Regions from separate parts of the Olsenella sp. DNF00959 genome, predicted to be linked through region 1. Evidence: riboswitches for the same ligand, from Rfam matches in the RefSeq annotation. Region 1 holds a riboswitch; the other holds the start of a gene.
What was found. A riboswitch is a leader RNA that binds a small molecule or an ion and turns the genes downstream of it on or off. The one in region 1 is predicted to bind cyclic di-GMP.
Positions count from the first base shown of each region.

Region 2: linked by a shared signal. The riboswitch ahead of HMPREF1868_RS04520 (SpaH/EbpB family LPXTG-anchored major pilin) and the one ahead of HMPREF1868_RS08150 (hypothetical protein) in region 1 are both predicted to bind cyclic di-GMP.

Region 1 covers NZ_KQ960133.1:278,550-286,121, reverse strand. Annotated here, with positions in the region: gene HMPREF1868_RS08165 (class C sortase) at 1-658, opposite strand, end outside; gene HMPREF1868_RS08160 (isopeptide-forming domain-containing fimbrial protein) at 772-2,301, opposite strand; gene lepB (signal peptidase I) at 2,510-3,172, opposite strand; gene HMPREF1868_RS08150 (hypothetical protein) at 3,169-3,621, opposite strand; cyclic di-GMP riboswitch class I at 3,822-3,895, opposite strand; gene HMPREF1868_RS08145 (GGDEF domain-containing protein) at 4,441-5,415, shown strand; gene rpsJ (30S ribosomal protein S10) at 5,621-5,929, opposite strand; gene fusA (elongation factor G) at 5,991-7,572, opposite strand, start outside.
Region 2 covers NZ_KQ960127.1:172,683-180,254, reverse strand. Annotated here, with positions in the region: gene HMPREF1868_RS04530 (class C sortase) at 1-588, opposite strand, end outside; gene HMPREF1868_RS04525 (class C sortase) at 677-1,582, opposite strand; gene HMPREF1868_RS04520 (SpaH/EbpB family LPXTG-anchored major pilin) at 1,747-3,249, opposite strand; cyclic di-GMP riboswitch class I at 3,403-3,476, opposite strand; gene HMPREF1868_RS04515 (GGDEF domain-containing protein) at 3,691-4,890, shown strand; gene HMPREF1868_RS04510 (ATP-binding protein) at 5,208-6,434, shown strand; gene HMPREF1868_RS04505 (HAD family hydrolase) at 6,463-7,278, opposite strand; gene HMPREF1868_RS04500 (HAD family hydrolase) at 7,505-7,572, shown strand, end outside.

The DNA.
Region 1 (7,572 bases):
CGAGCAGCCGATGGGTGTTGACCCCATAGGGAGTGCATGTAACGAGCGTGCAGTAGTCCTGTCCATCATCAATTGCAAGGTCTTCCAACTGGTCGGGTAGGACAGTCCTAATCTGGTCCACCTGGTAGGTCAGCGTCTGATCCACCACGTGCAACGTGAACAGGTCACCCTCCTCGAGTTGGTCTATGTCTGTAAACAAACGCGCCGACGGAAGTCCACGGTGGCCGGAGATCACGGTGTGCGTGCCCTCCCCACCAACAGGAAGCGAGGAGCCCGGAATGTGTCCGATGGCAACTTGCAGGATGGTGTCATCGGTACCGTGGTAGATGGGCAGGTTCACTCCTATCCTGGGAATCTTGATATAGCCCATGATTCCCGTGCCCGTGACGTCGAGGAGGCCCTCGTACTCGGCGCGCTCCTCGTCGCTGAGGCGGAACCGGTCCTTCCCGTGCGAGAGCCCCTCGTTATAGGAGACGGCGGCATCCCACAGCTCCTGGTTCCTCTCTGCGGAGTTGCCCCTCACGGCCTCCTCGTACGTCGCGATGGCCTGCGACTGGTGCATGCCGTTCCACCAGTCGCCCACGCTGGGATAGAGCAGCAGGCCGACGCCGACCACGAGGACAAGCGCGAGGAGTGTCTCTGGAATCCTCTTCTTCATGTGCGTCTGACCGACCTGCCCGCTCCGCCTTGCCCGAACACCTTGCCAAGAAGCCCCTCGCGCGGGGTGGGGGGTACCCCACCCCGCCGAAGTCATGGGGGGACGCGCCCCGCCTATCCCTCGAGCCCGTTGTTGCGACGGCGGACGGCAAAGCCGACGCCGGCGGCGACCACGAGCACGATGCCCGCCACATAGAGGACGGTGGTGCCCATCCCGCCCGTGGAGGGCAGCGTGGAGCCGGACTTGTTCACCACGGTGGTGGTGATGGAGCCAGCGTCCTTGTCGACGGTCGCCTTCTGGGTGCCAAGATCGACCTGGCCCGTGGTGGCAACGCCGTTGATGCTGGTCAGCGTCTTGCCCGCGTCGTCCTTGACGGAGGTGACGCTGAACTCGACGTCCGCGAGCTTGTTGTAGCCAGACGGGACGGTGGTCTCCTCGAGCTTGTAGTCGCCATCATCCAGGCCCTTGAACTCGAAGGTCGTGCCAGCGCCCGCGACGATTTCCTTGACCTTGTTGTAGGCGCCCTGGGCGTCCTTCTTGTACAGGGTGAAGCCGGCGCCGGCAAGCGGCTGGCTGGCCTCGTTGACCTTGTTCACGACGACCTTGTACGTGAACACGATGACGGTGTCCTCGGGCGTCTTGCCGTGATGCTGATCGTTGTTGGAGTCGTTGGAGAACTCGATGTTGCTGGAGTTGACGTTGCCCGCAGAGCCGATGTTGGCACCGGTGAGCAACTCGGAGGTGTACTCGACCGTCACCGTGGAACCGGCGTGGGCAGCGGTCTGCTTGAGGTCGCTGAAGACGACGTCGAAGCCGGCGGGGGTGACGTTGACGGAGTACGCGCTGGAGTCGACCTCAGTGCCGTCGATCTTCACGACGACGCTCTGGGGGTCGCCCAGCTGGCTCTTGTTGTACGTGTCGTGGAACGCGAAGTAGTACGGCTGCGTGTAGCTGGCGTAGTCGGAGGCGACGGTGCCGGTCAGCTTGAACGGCACGGCATCGCCGATGTCGTAGTCAGCCGTGTTCTGCCACTCGGAGGTCGTCCCGGTGGTGTCGTTCGTGTCCTTGACCTCCTTCTTGGAGGTCGTGGTGGTGTCCTTGGCGGTCACTGCCGTGTCGCCCACCACCTGCAGCATGTACTTGGAGTACGTGTCGCTGGTCAGCGACTCGGTGACGTCCTTGATGAAATAGTAGCCGTCGCCGACGACGTCAATGCTGCCATTGTCGGAGGCGAACTTTGTCGTGGACAGGTTGGCCGCGATGACCTTTGCCAGCGCCTCGGCGTCGGTGGACTTGTCGGTGATGCCGCTCATGGCCGCCGCCGCGGTCACGGCGTCGGTTGCGTCGGCGAACTTGGAGCCGATGACGGGGTCGGCCTTCAGGGCGGCGAGCAGGGCGTCGCCGTTCACGCCGGAGCCCCACGTGATGTTCTGCAGCTGCTTGCTCGCACTGTCATACGTACCCGTGAACACCTGGTAGGCCTCGTAGGAGTGCGTGTCGACCTGGCCGCTGGGCTCGCTCACCGTGACGGTGTGGAGAGTCGTCGCGTCAGCGAACGCGGAGGCGGGGACCAACGCGAGCGCCATCACGACCGCGGCGACCACGGCGAAGACCCCCGTGAGCCTCTTCCTTAGTTCTCTCATTCGTACCTTCCTTCTCTCTTTCCACTTGCCGCATGCGCTCGGCATGCCTCGAACCTTGGTGGGCCCCAGGGACCCGGTCGCGTACCTTGCCAAGCTAAGGCCCATGACCTCGTGCACCCCTCATCCGACTCCACCTCCCACGCCTCTTCCACTCCCGTGCCTCTTCCATCCAGCCACCGGTCGCGGTCCACCCCCGTTCGGGCCTTCGTCACAGGGACCCGAGCCCCGAGGGGGGCCACACGCGCAGGGCCAACCTGCCCTCCACCTGGTCGGCGGAGATGCAGCCCACCTGGGACGTGCGGGAGTCCACCGACACGCTGCGGTGGTCGCCCATGACGAAGTACCTCCCCTCGGGCACCTGGTAGGGAAGCGCGATGTCGCACTGGCCCTTGCTCTTGGCGCCCGCCTGGAGGTAGGGCTCGTCCATGGGCTGGCCGTTGACGCTCACGTTGCCGGCCTCGTCGATGTCAACCCAGTCTCCGGGACCTGCGATCACCCGCTTGACCAAGGACTTGTTGTTGTAGCTGAAGGCGACGAGGTCCCCCGTCCCGATGTCACCGCCCTTGGTGGCCAGCACGACGTCGCCCTCGGAGAGCGTCGGCACCATCGAGTCGCCGTAGATCCTGAAGAGGGGGAACACGAGCAGCGATCCCAGGACAGATGCGGCGAACACGATGCCCAGGACCGCGACGGCGTTCTTGGCCGCGCGGCCCCTGCCGTGCTGGCGCCGCACGCGCTCGTACTCCCGCCTGACCTGGTCCGTCGTCGGCAGGACGGCTACGGCGAGCGTCTCGCGCAGGTGCGCGGCGCGCCTCGGGGACGCGGACGGGCCTTTGGGGACGCCGGAGGCGCCGTCCCGACTCGTCGTCATCGCCGCACCTCCGTCCCCGCCTCACCCGACCGGGGCTCCACGCCGCCGGTGGCGCCTTCCCCGGAAAGGGGCATCCCGATGCTGCGCTTGTAGATGTCTATGGCACGCTGGGCGTCCTCGAACATGCCCGCCAGCCTCAGCGACGCCTCGGCCAGGGACTCCGAGTCGGCAGCCGTGACGCTGCACTCCCTGACCCTCCGCTGCGCCTCGTCGAGCTGGCCGCGCAGGCGCTCGTTCTCCTCCATGGCGTCCTCGAGCAGCTGGAGCAGCTGCAGGCGGCTGAGGCCCCTGAGGTCGACCCCCTGGGGCTCGGTGCGCGAGGCTTCGGGGGCGGACATGCCCACGAACCTGCCAAGGCGTCCGCCGAGCGGCCAGCGGGAGGGCGAGCCGGCGCGTCCATGCGCCGACCGCTCCGCCTCGCCGTTCCTCTGGAACCTGTTGCCGCCCATGCCCCGACACCCCTCACGACTGGAGCTTGCGTGTGTCACCTCTGCGGGCCGGGCCCCGCAGGTGGCCTTGTCTCGCACGCCAGGAAAGCCGCCACGCCAGACGCGCCCCTGCTGGCGCGACACCCCGGCGCGACATCATGAATTCGCTTGGTTTCTTCGCTAATAGGAAACAGTCAGACACCTCCCCTCTGCGCGAGAACGGATGCAGCTGGCTGCCATTTAAGGCCCTGTAGCTTTGCGTCGCTACCTTTCGATAGCTTTGCCACGCATAGAATAGAGTCTTTTTTTTTTTTTTTTTTGTCAATCGCCCCCCGCACGTAAGTTCCTCAGGCGGCCTCGTCGTCCACACAAAGCCGACAATGGGCCCTCGCCTTCCGCTCCCCCGTCGCCTTGTGGCCGACTTGGCGGGTGCCTTGGCATCCCTTGCACGCGGCTGTGGCTACGGATATGATTCGTCCTTAACACGGGTCGTTTTGCCTGGCATTTCCAACGGGACCCATGCCCCTTCGGCCTGGCGGGCCCGGGTGTCGGGAGGCCGTCGGGACCCCGGCCGTCCCGTCCGTTTGCCCCGCCAGCCAACGACCCGCATCGCCATGGGGAGAGCACCTTGGACATATCCACGCTGGGCGTACCGTTCTACCCCGGGGCCACCCCCAAGGACCACCTGATGGTCGCCCTCGGCCTCACCCGGCTCACGGACGGGGAGCGGCGCTACGTGCTCGACTTCAACCTGCTGGGCGGGGCCATCCTCTCCCTGAGCACCGTCGTCCTCGAGGTCATCATGCTCGCGCAGAACTTCTCGCGCGGGATGCAGCCGAGGTGGTCCAAGCCGTCGGGTGGGCCTGGATCATCCAGCACCGCGTGGCCTACGCAGTGCAGCTCGCGAGCGCGCTCGTCCTCCTCGCGGGAACGGTGCGCCACTACTTCGGGAGGCCCCTCGGGACGGGCGCAAGCTGGGTCCTGCTTGCGCAGTACATAGTCATCGCCCTGGCCTTCGGGATGTTCATAGCCCGCTGGGATGCGAACCGGGGGCATGGGGTGTACGCCCTTCTCACGCAGATGGTGGCCCTCGCCTGCATCTTCTCCATCAGGCCCTCCATCTTTGTGCCCGGCTGCCTGCTTGCCATGCTCGTAACCACGCATCACGCCAACGAGCTGGGCCTGTTGAGCCATGGCGACAGGGTCAACCTGACCATGCTCTTCGTGATCATCGTGGTGTCCTGCTGCATGAAGTACTACTCGACGGTGCGCATAGCCCGCGACCGCCTGCTCCTCCAGGAGCAGGCGCACAGCGACGGCCTGACCGGCCTGGGCAACGTCCATGCCCTCAGGCAGGACATGCCGCGCCTCGTGGGAGGCCGAATCAGCGCCTCGGTGCTGGATGTGGACGGCTTCAAGCTCTGCAACGACAGGCTCGGGCATGCCGTGGGCAACACGATCCTCGCACTGCTGGCCGACGCCCTGCTCGAGTCCTTTGGCCCCCAGGGCACCTGCTATCGCACAGGCGGGGACGAGTTCGTGGTGATATCCGTCGACCTGCCGGAGAGGGAGCAGAGGGCGCTCGTCGACGACGCCCTGGCACGCTTCCACTCCAATGCCTCCGCGAGGGGGATCCAGATTGACGGGAGGCCCATCACGGTGTCCGCCGGAACCGCCCATGGGTCCGTGGGCAAGGCCTCTGACGTGGACGACCTGCTGCAGCTTGCCGACCAGTCAATGTATCGCATGAAGGAGAGGCGCCGGGAGCTGCTTGCGGGCGCGGGCCACCAGGAAGTTGGTGGCGGCACGAGCTAGGGGCCGGGCCCGCCCAGGGCCAGGGCGGCGTCAAGGGACACCAGGACTCCCCTGCCGCCGTCACGGGCGCGGCCACGCCCTGGCCGGTCGCCCGCAACCGCACGGCCACCGCCAGAGGATGCATGCATCATGACCGCAAAAAGCAAGAGGGACCCCGGCTTGTCCGGGGTCCCTCTTGCGTCACCGCTGCCGACGAGGCGTGGGACTAGAGCTTGATCTCGATGTCCACGCCCGCGGGAAGGTCGAGGCGCATGAGCGAGTCGACGGTCGAGGAGCTGGGGTCGAGGATGTCGATGAGGCGCTTGTGGGTGCGCATCTCGAACTCCTCGCGCGAGTCCTTGTCCTTGTGGGGCGAGCGGATGACCGTGTAGAGGTTGCGCTCGGTGGGCAGGGGGATGGGGCCGGACACGCGGGCGCCGGTCTTCTGGGCGGTGTCCACGATGAGCTTTGCGGACTGGTCCACTACCTCGTGATCGTAGCCCTTGAGGCGAATCCTGATCTTCTGGCTTGACACTTCAAATACCTCCATCGAATAGCGGCTGCGAGTTGCTCGCGCTGCCATTGGCTACTTTTGCTTACGAGGCGCTTCCGCCGTTCTTGCTGACGATCTCCTCGCGGACGTTCTTGGGAACGGGCTCGTAGGAGTCGAACTGCATGGTGTAGGAAGCACGGCCCTGGGTCTGGGAGCGCAGGTCGGTGGCATAGCCGAACATCTCGCCCAGGGGTACCTTGGCCCTGATGAGCTTGGTGTTGGCGCGATCCTCCATGCCCTCGATCTTGCCGCGACGGCCGCTCAGGTTGCCCATGACGTCGCCCATGTACTGCTCGGGCGTCTCGACCACGACGGACTCGACGGGCTCGAGGAGCACGGGGTCGGACTTGGCGAGGGCGTTCTTAATCGCCATGGAGCCGGCGATCTTGAAGGCGGCCTCGGAGGAGTCGACCTCGTGGTAGGAGCCGTCGACCAGGGTGACCTTCACGTCCTGGACGGGGTAGCCGGCGATGACGCCGGTCTCCAGAGCCTCCTGGATGCCCTTGTCCACAGAGGGGATGTACTCCTTGGGGATGGAGCCGCCGACGGTGGCGTCAACGAACTCGTAGCCAAAGCCGGCCTCCATGGGCTCCAGGTCGATGATGGCGTCGCCGTACTGGCCGCGGCCGCCGGACTGGCGGACGAACTTGCCCTGCACGTGCTGCACGGCCTTGCCGGCGGTCTCGCGGTAGGCGACCTGGGGCTTGCCCACGTTGCACTCGACGTGGAACTCGCGGCGCAGGCGGTCGACGATGATCTCGAGGTGCAGCTCGCCCATGCCGGCGATGATGGTCTGGCCGGTCTCGTGGTCGGTGTGCACCTGGAAAGTCGGGTCTTCCTCGGCGAGCTTGGCCAGGCCTACGGACATCTTGTCCTGCTCGGCCTTGGACTTGGGCTCGACCGCGACGTCGATGACGGGCGCGGCGAACTCGATGGACTCGAGCACGATGGCGTGCTTCTCGTCGCAGAGGGTGTCGCCGGTGGAGGTGTTCTTGAGGCCGACGCAGGCGACGATGTCGCCGGCGGAGCACTCCTCGCGGTCGACGCGGTCGTTGGCGTTCATCTCGAGGATGCGACCCAGGCGCTCACGGTTGTCCTTGACCGAGTTGTAGACGTAGCTACCGGACTCGGCCTGGCCGGAGTACACGCGGATGTAGGTGAGCTTGCCGACGAAGGGGTCGGTCATGATCTTGAAGGCGAGGGCGGAGAAGGGCTCCTTGGGGTCCGCGTGACGGACCTCGTCCTCGCCCTTCAGGTTCTTGCCGTCGATCTCGGTGACGTCGAGGGGGCTGGGCAGGTAGTCCACGACGGCGTCGAGGAGCTCCTGGATGCCCTTGTTCTTGTAGGCGGAGCCCACGAAGACGGGGTTCATCTCGCCGGCGAGGACGCCCTTGCGAATGGCGGCCTTGAGCTGGTCGACGGAGATCTCCTCCTCCATGAGGATGGCCTCCATGAGCGCGTCGTCGAAGTTGGCGGCGGCGTCGAGGAGCTCCTCGCGCTTCTCTGCCGCGAGCTCGGCGAACTCGTCGGGGATGGAGTCCATGACCTCGGGATAGATCATCCCCTTGGCGTCCTCCTTGAAGTCCCAGGCCTCCATGGTGACGAGGTCGATGAGGCCCCAGAAG
Region 2 (7,572 bases), on a different contig from region 1:
CCGATACGTGAGACTGTCCCACAGAGTGTCGATGGTGAGCAGGTCACCCAGTTCCATGTCCTCTATGTCACGGAACATCCGCAGCCCATGCCATACGCTCCTGTGCGCAGCTATGACGCAGTTGTCCCCCTGTCCGCCAAGGGGGGCCGAGGTGCCCGAAATAACAGTGGCACCCACTGCCATGTGGTCCGTCGTTGCGTTCAGCAGGAGCGGAAGGGTCTCGTCCAGGCGAGGAATGGTTATGGACCCGATGACGTCCTCTTCCAGCCCCATTCCCTCGAGGCCGGAGACGTCGACGCCTATGCCCCAGGGGTCGTTGATGGCTCCCCCGTTCCCGTTCCTTACCTTCTCGTTGTAATGCAAGAGGTACCTGTAGGCAGGATCGCCACTCTTGGCACGCCCGTTGCCTTCCGTCGCCTGCGCGTCAGCATCCCTGGCATCCTTTGCCATAGCATCGCTCACCATTTCGCTGGCCGATCTCTGTGCGACGCAGGAGTCGATTTCGGGGTACAGAAGCACGGCAGATCCGAGAAGAAACACGGCAACACCAAGGGCGGTCGATGCGACTTTCCTCTTTCCATTCGCCATGTTTGCCTCCTCTCGGATACGTCGTGACCTGTCCTACCGTGCGTTGTGCCTCACGTGGAAACACCGTGCATCCCGTACTGCCGCCGAGCTAGCTTCTGAAGTGACGTCCCCTTCGTCCGTCATCTACCACCTTGCTGGCAACGTCACCTGAGGTGCCCTTGCGGCGTCTAAGAACAAAGATGCCTATTCCCACTCCAACAGTAACCGCAAGCCCCATGAGCGAATAGACGAGGAGCGAGTTCTCCTGCACGTTGCGTATCAGGCCGTTCAGCGAGGCCGGTCTGGACTGGAGGTCGATCCATTCCTGGGGGACGTCGCAGCGCTCCGCATGCACGAGGAGCCGATGGGTGTTGACTCCGTAGGGAGTGCAGGTGACCAGGGTGCAGAGGTCGCGACCTGGCTCTATCACAAGCGAGCTAGTCTCCTCGGGCAGCACTGTCTCGACCGAATAGACCCGGTAGGCATGATCCTCGCCCAACACCTGAATCACGAAGTAGTCCCCGACCGCAAGCCTGTCCAGGCCATCAAAAATCCTGACCGATGGCAATCCCGTATGCCCTGCCAGGACACTATGCGAAGAATCACCTCCTATAGGCAGTGACGTACCCTGCAAGTGACCGGCACCCTTCTGAAGAACCTCGTCGTCGGTCCCGTGATATATGGGAACTCTATCGAGACCGAGCTTTGGAATGGAGATGGAGCCCATCATGCCATCACCCAGCACGTTGAGAAGGGAACCGTACTCCCCCTCGCTGACAGCCTTTTGGGAGGGGTCAAAGGGGTCTGTGACCACGGTCTTGCCAGCAAGGAGACGATCGTTGTAGTCGTAGGCGTCCTGTTTCTGCGTGCTGAGGTCCTCTTGGTGGAGGGACGAAACGGCTTGGTCCTGATTCCAACTCACCTGGGCCTGAGCCCGCTTATAGAAGAAGTCGCTTACATAGGGATAGGCAACGAGGGAGGCACCGCCCACGAAAATCAGGACGGCAAGGACCATGATTGGCCTTTTCCTCACGGTCCCTCCCAATGCAGCTCCCATCACCTGTTGTTGGAGCGAGAAGGACAGACCTTCTCGCGCAATCACATTCCCGATTGCCTCGCGGGAACCGCCTCAGATAAGGCGGTTCCCGGAGAGGCGAACGCATCCTAGGAAACGAGCACCTACGCCTCGTTCTTGCGGCTGCGAGCAACGATCACACCAGCGGCGGCCATCAGGCCAACGCCAACGACCGTCAGAGCCACGGTGCCAGCGCCACCCGTGACGGGCAGTCCAGGCTGGGGAACGTTGACGATGCTGCCGGCGTCGTAGAAGTTGAGGTACTCGCCGGTACCCTCATGCTCGATGGTGATGGTGTAGCCGCCACCGGGGTTCGAGGTCTTGGTTGCCTTGAAGGTGACGGTTTTGATATCACTGGAGGGAGTATAGCCAGCGGGAGCCTTGGTCTCCTTGACATAGAAGGTGCCCTCGCCGAAGCCCTTGGCGGTGCCGATGCCCTGAGCGTTGGTGGTCAGCTTGATGACGCTACCGTTCTCGTCGACCATCGGATGCTCGCAGGCCGAATCGGTGTACACGGTGAACTCGGCACCCTGGAGGGGCTTGGGCGAGGCGGTATCGTTGTCCACCTTGACGAGCTTGAGTCCGAAGGTGCTGTTGTCGACGTGATCCGTGACCGTGTCGTTGGAATGCTCGTCATAGGGGTTGTTGGCGAACTCGAGCGTGATGGTGTTCACGTCGGGGGTGTTCACCACGGCGCTGGAGTTGATCTTGCCGCCATACTTGATGGTCAGCTTCTGACCAGCATTGTAGGTCGAGAAGAACGCTGCGGCTGCATCGGACTTGATCTCAGCGACGAAACCATCTGCATTATGCGTGATATCGAAGCTCCCGGAAACATCGGTCGAGCCAACCATGATGGAGAAGCCCACGGCCTTCATGTAGGTGAGGCCCGCGGTCATGGTATCGGTAACCTTGAACTTCCTGTTGGTGGCGTTGCTGGGATACTGAGGGATGGTCACCTCAGCGGTATAGGGGATGACCTGACCCACGGAGTACTGGGAGGTGTTGTGGGTGTCGGCGTCCTCGCCGGTAGCCTTCTTGTCGATGGTGACCGGGGTGTTCTTCACGGCGATGCTGCCGTCGTTCAGCTTGTACGAGACACCGCCGGTCTCAGCCGTGTACTCGAGCTTGGCGATGGACCACTGATAAACGACCTTGCCGCTGGCAGGGGTGACCTTCACCAGGTACTCGCCCGCGGAAAGGCCGGTGAACTCGACGGAAGTGCCGGTCGCGGTCTTCTGGGGCTGGGCCACCGCACCGAGATTGGCGCTCGAACCGATGGTCTCGGCCGCCTTCTTCATCTCCACGCTGTCGGAGGCATAGACCTTGTAAGCGTCGAATGAGATGCCATAGTCGGCGGCGAACTCGTGCTTGAGGGTATTGTCTCCCTGGATGGTGGTGTTGACGATCTTGTAGATGTCAACCTTGTCTCCATCCGTCAGACCGGTGACGGTGAGCTTGCCGGTTGCCGTACCCTGGTTGGCGGCAGTCACACCCGTCGTCTCTGCAAGCGCTGCAGACGGGAAGAAGACGCCCAGAGCAAGCACCATCGCAAACAGCGTGGATAGCAATGCCTTGAACCGTCCCTCCATAGAAATACCGTGCATCATATGGTGCTCCTCTCTATTGCCACGTACTACCTTCGCTCCCTATTCATCCGGCTGACGCCGGCTTTGGGATAATTGGTGTGCCGTCCTCCCAGCTATGTGTGCTCGTCCGACGACTTCGCGCAAAAAACAGCCGGCTGCCCCCCTTGCGGAGAATGCAGCTGGCTACCAGTTAAGGCCCTATAGCTTTGCGTCGCTGCCTTTCGGCAGGTTTGCCAAGTTTAATTTTTTGCTTAAGGCGATTTTAAAGGAAGAGTAGGGATAGCTTCAAGCTGAATTTCAAAATAGAGAGGATCAGAAGGTGCGACCTGTTGACCCGCAGCTTCCGACCCCGTGTCCGGCAGCTCTTGCGCTCGTTCGTCGAGACCATCGTTTTTCAGAGTATCCAGCAAAGCCGCATCGTGCAAAAATAAGGGAGCTAGTTCGTTGAAGTAGGTACAGATGAACAATGGGATGGGATACGACATAAGCATCGAGAGTGTAGGTGGGCCCCACCCGCTATCTGTCAGAGAGGTGCTGCAGGTCTCTTTCGGGTTCAGGCGACAAACCCCCTTCGAGAGGAGCTTCATCACCAACGCCAACCTGAACTATGGCGCCATCCTGTCCTCGATCGTGGCCGTGCTGGAATGCTACATGCTGCAGAACAGCGCCAGGATGTCTAGCAACCCCCAAGTGGTCGAAAAAATGGGAATGAGCTGGATCGCCCAGCACAGCGCTGCTTATGCCATCCAGATGCTGAGCGCCCTGTTCCTCATTGCCTGTACCCTCGCCGTACGTAATTGCAGAAAAAGGCCGTGCAACGAGCTACTCTCGCGTGCCGCTATCATCCAGTTCATCGTAATATGCATCGCGTTCGGGATTTACATCTCACTCGGAGACATCGCGCGCAGCAACGGCATGTACGCGTTTCTCACCCAGATGGTCAGCATCGTCTGCATCTTTGTCGTCAAGCCTTTCATCTTTATCCCAATACTGTTCGGCACCTTCAGCTTCATGCTCCACGCCGCAAATGAAGCGGGCGCACTGACCCATGGTAGCACCGTCAATCTGCAGATACTCTGCCTCACACTTATGACCTCCTGCTGCATTAAGCACTACAAGTACGTGCGGGGGGCGCAAACGCGCGAGCGGCTGGCGCGTTACTCGTATCACGACGAGCTCACGGGGCTGCACAACACCCGAGCACTGCAGCAGGACCACGCGAGGTGGGTGGGAAAGCGGATCGCCTTCGCGATCATCGACATCGACAACTTCAAGCACTACAACGACGCCTTCGGACACCTCATGGGAGACCGCATCCTGTCCCTTCTTGCCTCGGGGATGTCCATCAACCTCGACGAGCACACCCGCATCTACCGCATGGGAGGGGACGAGTTCGCGCTGGTCTCGTCGAGCCTGGGAAAAGAGGGACTTCGTGCGTACATCGAGCATGGCAGGGCATCGTTCCAGACGAGGGCGAGCCAGAATGGCCTCGAAGCGCAGGGTCACCCCCTGGGCTTCTCCATCGGCATCGCCGAGGACCTGGTCAGCAGCACCGAGGACGTGCAGCGCCTCATGCGCGAAGCCGACAGGGCGATGTACGAGGAGAAGCGGAAGCGTCACGCGCGACGTGACTCCGTGGAGGTCGAACTCGGGGGCTAGCAGGGCGTTGAGCGCTCGCGCCAAGCCCAACAGCAACGACCCCAGTCAGTAGATCCGCCTGCCTTTGCCCGCAAGGCGCCCGCTCTTCGAACAGCGAAATGATGGCGATGGACCAAGTCTCGCGCTGGCGAAGTGACCCATGTCAGACCGTCAGCCATCCCCATGCAAAATGATCAATGCGACCCATGCAATAGTGCAGCGGTGCCGCAGACACTGCCAGAGGCACCACCGGGAAAGTGGTCGTTAAGGATACATACTTTGCATTTTTTTACAAGTTATGTATCCTTAAACGAGCATTTTTCAAGGAGGCAAGATCCATGGCGGAACTCTTCAGACGTGAGCTGTACCTCGAACGGCTAAGGCCTTTCTACGACACTGACCTCATCAAGGTCGTGACGGGCATGAGACGCTGCGGCAAGTCCTGCCTCATGCAGACCGTGATGGAGGAGCTGCGCGAGCGTGGGGTCGGCGAGGACCGCATCACCTACCTCGACCTCGACGCGAGGAGGTACCGGCGCGTGAGGGATCCCGACACCTTTGACAAGGCCATCGAGGCGGCCATAGGGGAGGACCCGCGCGGCAGCTACCTTTTCGTCGACGAGGTCCAGAATGTGGAGGGCTTCGAGGAAGTCGTCGAAGCATGGAGGCTCGAAGGCGTCTCGATTTTCATCACGGGCTCCAACTCCTACCTCCTCTCTGGGGAGCTCGCCACAAAGCTCACTGGGCGCTACGTCGAGCTTGAGCTCTTTACCTTGGCATTCCCCGAGTGGCTCGGCATGAGGGAGGCACTCGGCGAAGAGATCGGCCCTACGGCAGCGGAGTTCGAGCGATATCTGCGCGAAGGCGGCATGCCCGGCGCCGTGCGGCTCCCCAACCCTGCGGCACGCTCCGCTTACGTAGCGGACGTCATCGCCCAGGTCATCGAGAAGGACGTCAGCAGACGCGCCGGCAAGGTCCGCAATGCCGAAGCGTTCCGACGCGTCATGACATACATGGTCTCCAACTACGCGGCACCTACGAACTTCGCCAACATCGCCGAGGAGCTCCGCGAGGCTCAAGGGACGCCCGTCCTCGCGAGGACGGTCTCACGCTACGCAGGCTACCTGGAGGCCGCCAAGGTGCTCTATCGCTGCCCCACGTTCGACCTCAAGAGCAGGAGGAGCCTTCACGGAGGCGAGAAGCACTACCTCGCTGACCTCTCTCTTTACTACGCGCTCAACACGGACAACCAGGTCAGCTACGGCCCAGCCCTCGAGAACGTGGTCTACCAATATCTGAGGCGCCACGGATGGACGGTCAGCGTGGGACGCGTTGGCAGGTTGGAGGTGGATTTCATCGCACGGAAGGACCAGCGCTACGTTTATGTTCAGGTGTCGATGAGCATCGTCGACCAGAATGTGGAGGAACGGGAGTTCCGTCCGTTCTCGCTAATCAGGGATGGGTGGCCGCGCTACCTGCTCACCCTAGACCCCCTCCCCACGACGCGGGACGGCGTCACGCACCTCAACATCGCGGAGCTGATGGCTTCGGACGCCGACCTCTAGCAGGGCCTCTTGCGAGGCCTAACAAGGCCTAGCGAGGCATCTCTCCCCTGACGAGGGCGTCGACGGCGTCGGCCACCGCCTCGTCCTCCACGCGGCCCAGCTGCCGGCTCGCCGCTGCCTTCGCCTCCGGCGCCGCGCCCTCAACCGCGAACGAGAGCGGCACGTGCTCGAGCATGCTCACGTCGTTGCCACCGTCGCCGAACACCGCGACCTGGTCGAGGCCGACCCCCAGCCGCTCGCAGAGCACGTCGATGGCCGGGCCCTTGCCCCAGCCCGCCGTCATCACGTTGATCCAGCCCGGCTGCGGCACGTCGAAGGCCAGCTCGGGCAGCTCGGAGGCCAGGCGGTCCGCAAGCTCGTGCATGGCGGCGAGGTCTCCGTCGAGGAAGACGTTCGCCTTGACCGCGGAGGCCACCGGGACGTCGTCCACCACGCGGCAGCGCGCGGCGTACGAGGGAAAGCAGGCCTCGAGGTCGTCGAGCGAGCCCTGGACCAGCAGCGGCGTCGCGTCGTCGAAGACCACCGCGCCGGCTCCCTTGATGTCCCCCACCGCGCGCGCGAGCCGACGGAGCGGCCCCTGGGTCAGGAGTTCCTCGTGCACGAGCTCCCCGTCCAGGTAGACCTGCATGCCGTTGGAGGCCAGCGCCGTGGCGCAGCAGGCCTCGTCCCCGCCGAGCAGGGGGGCGATCCACTGGTGGCCTCGGCCGCTGGCGGGCCCGATGCGCAGGCCCGCGTCCAGCGCGCGGTGGAAGGCGGCGAGCGTGCGTCGTCCCACGACCTTCTGTCCGTAGGGCAGGATCGTGCCGTCGATGTCGGTCAGAATGAGTCGCACGTCGGTGGCCATGGGCCTTCTCCCCTGCCTCTGGGCTTCCTCGATTCGCGTGATGGGCGGACGGCTCGTGTGGCGCACGGGTGACTTCCGTCGTCGCATGCGGTCCGTCCGCGAACGCGCGGTTCGTCCACGAGTATAGTTGCGGAGGCTTTCCCGCGCCGCGAGGGGCCTGCCCGCGCTGAGAGGGGCCTGCCTACGTTGCGAGGGGCCTGCCCGCGCCGAAACGAACGGAGCTCCCATGAGATTCACCCACGTCGCCTTCGACCTGGACGGCACCCTCATCGACACCGACCCGCCTTTGCTCAG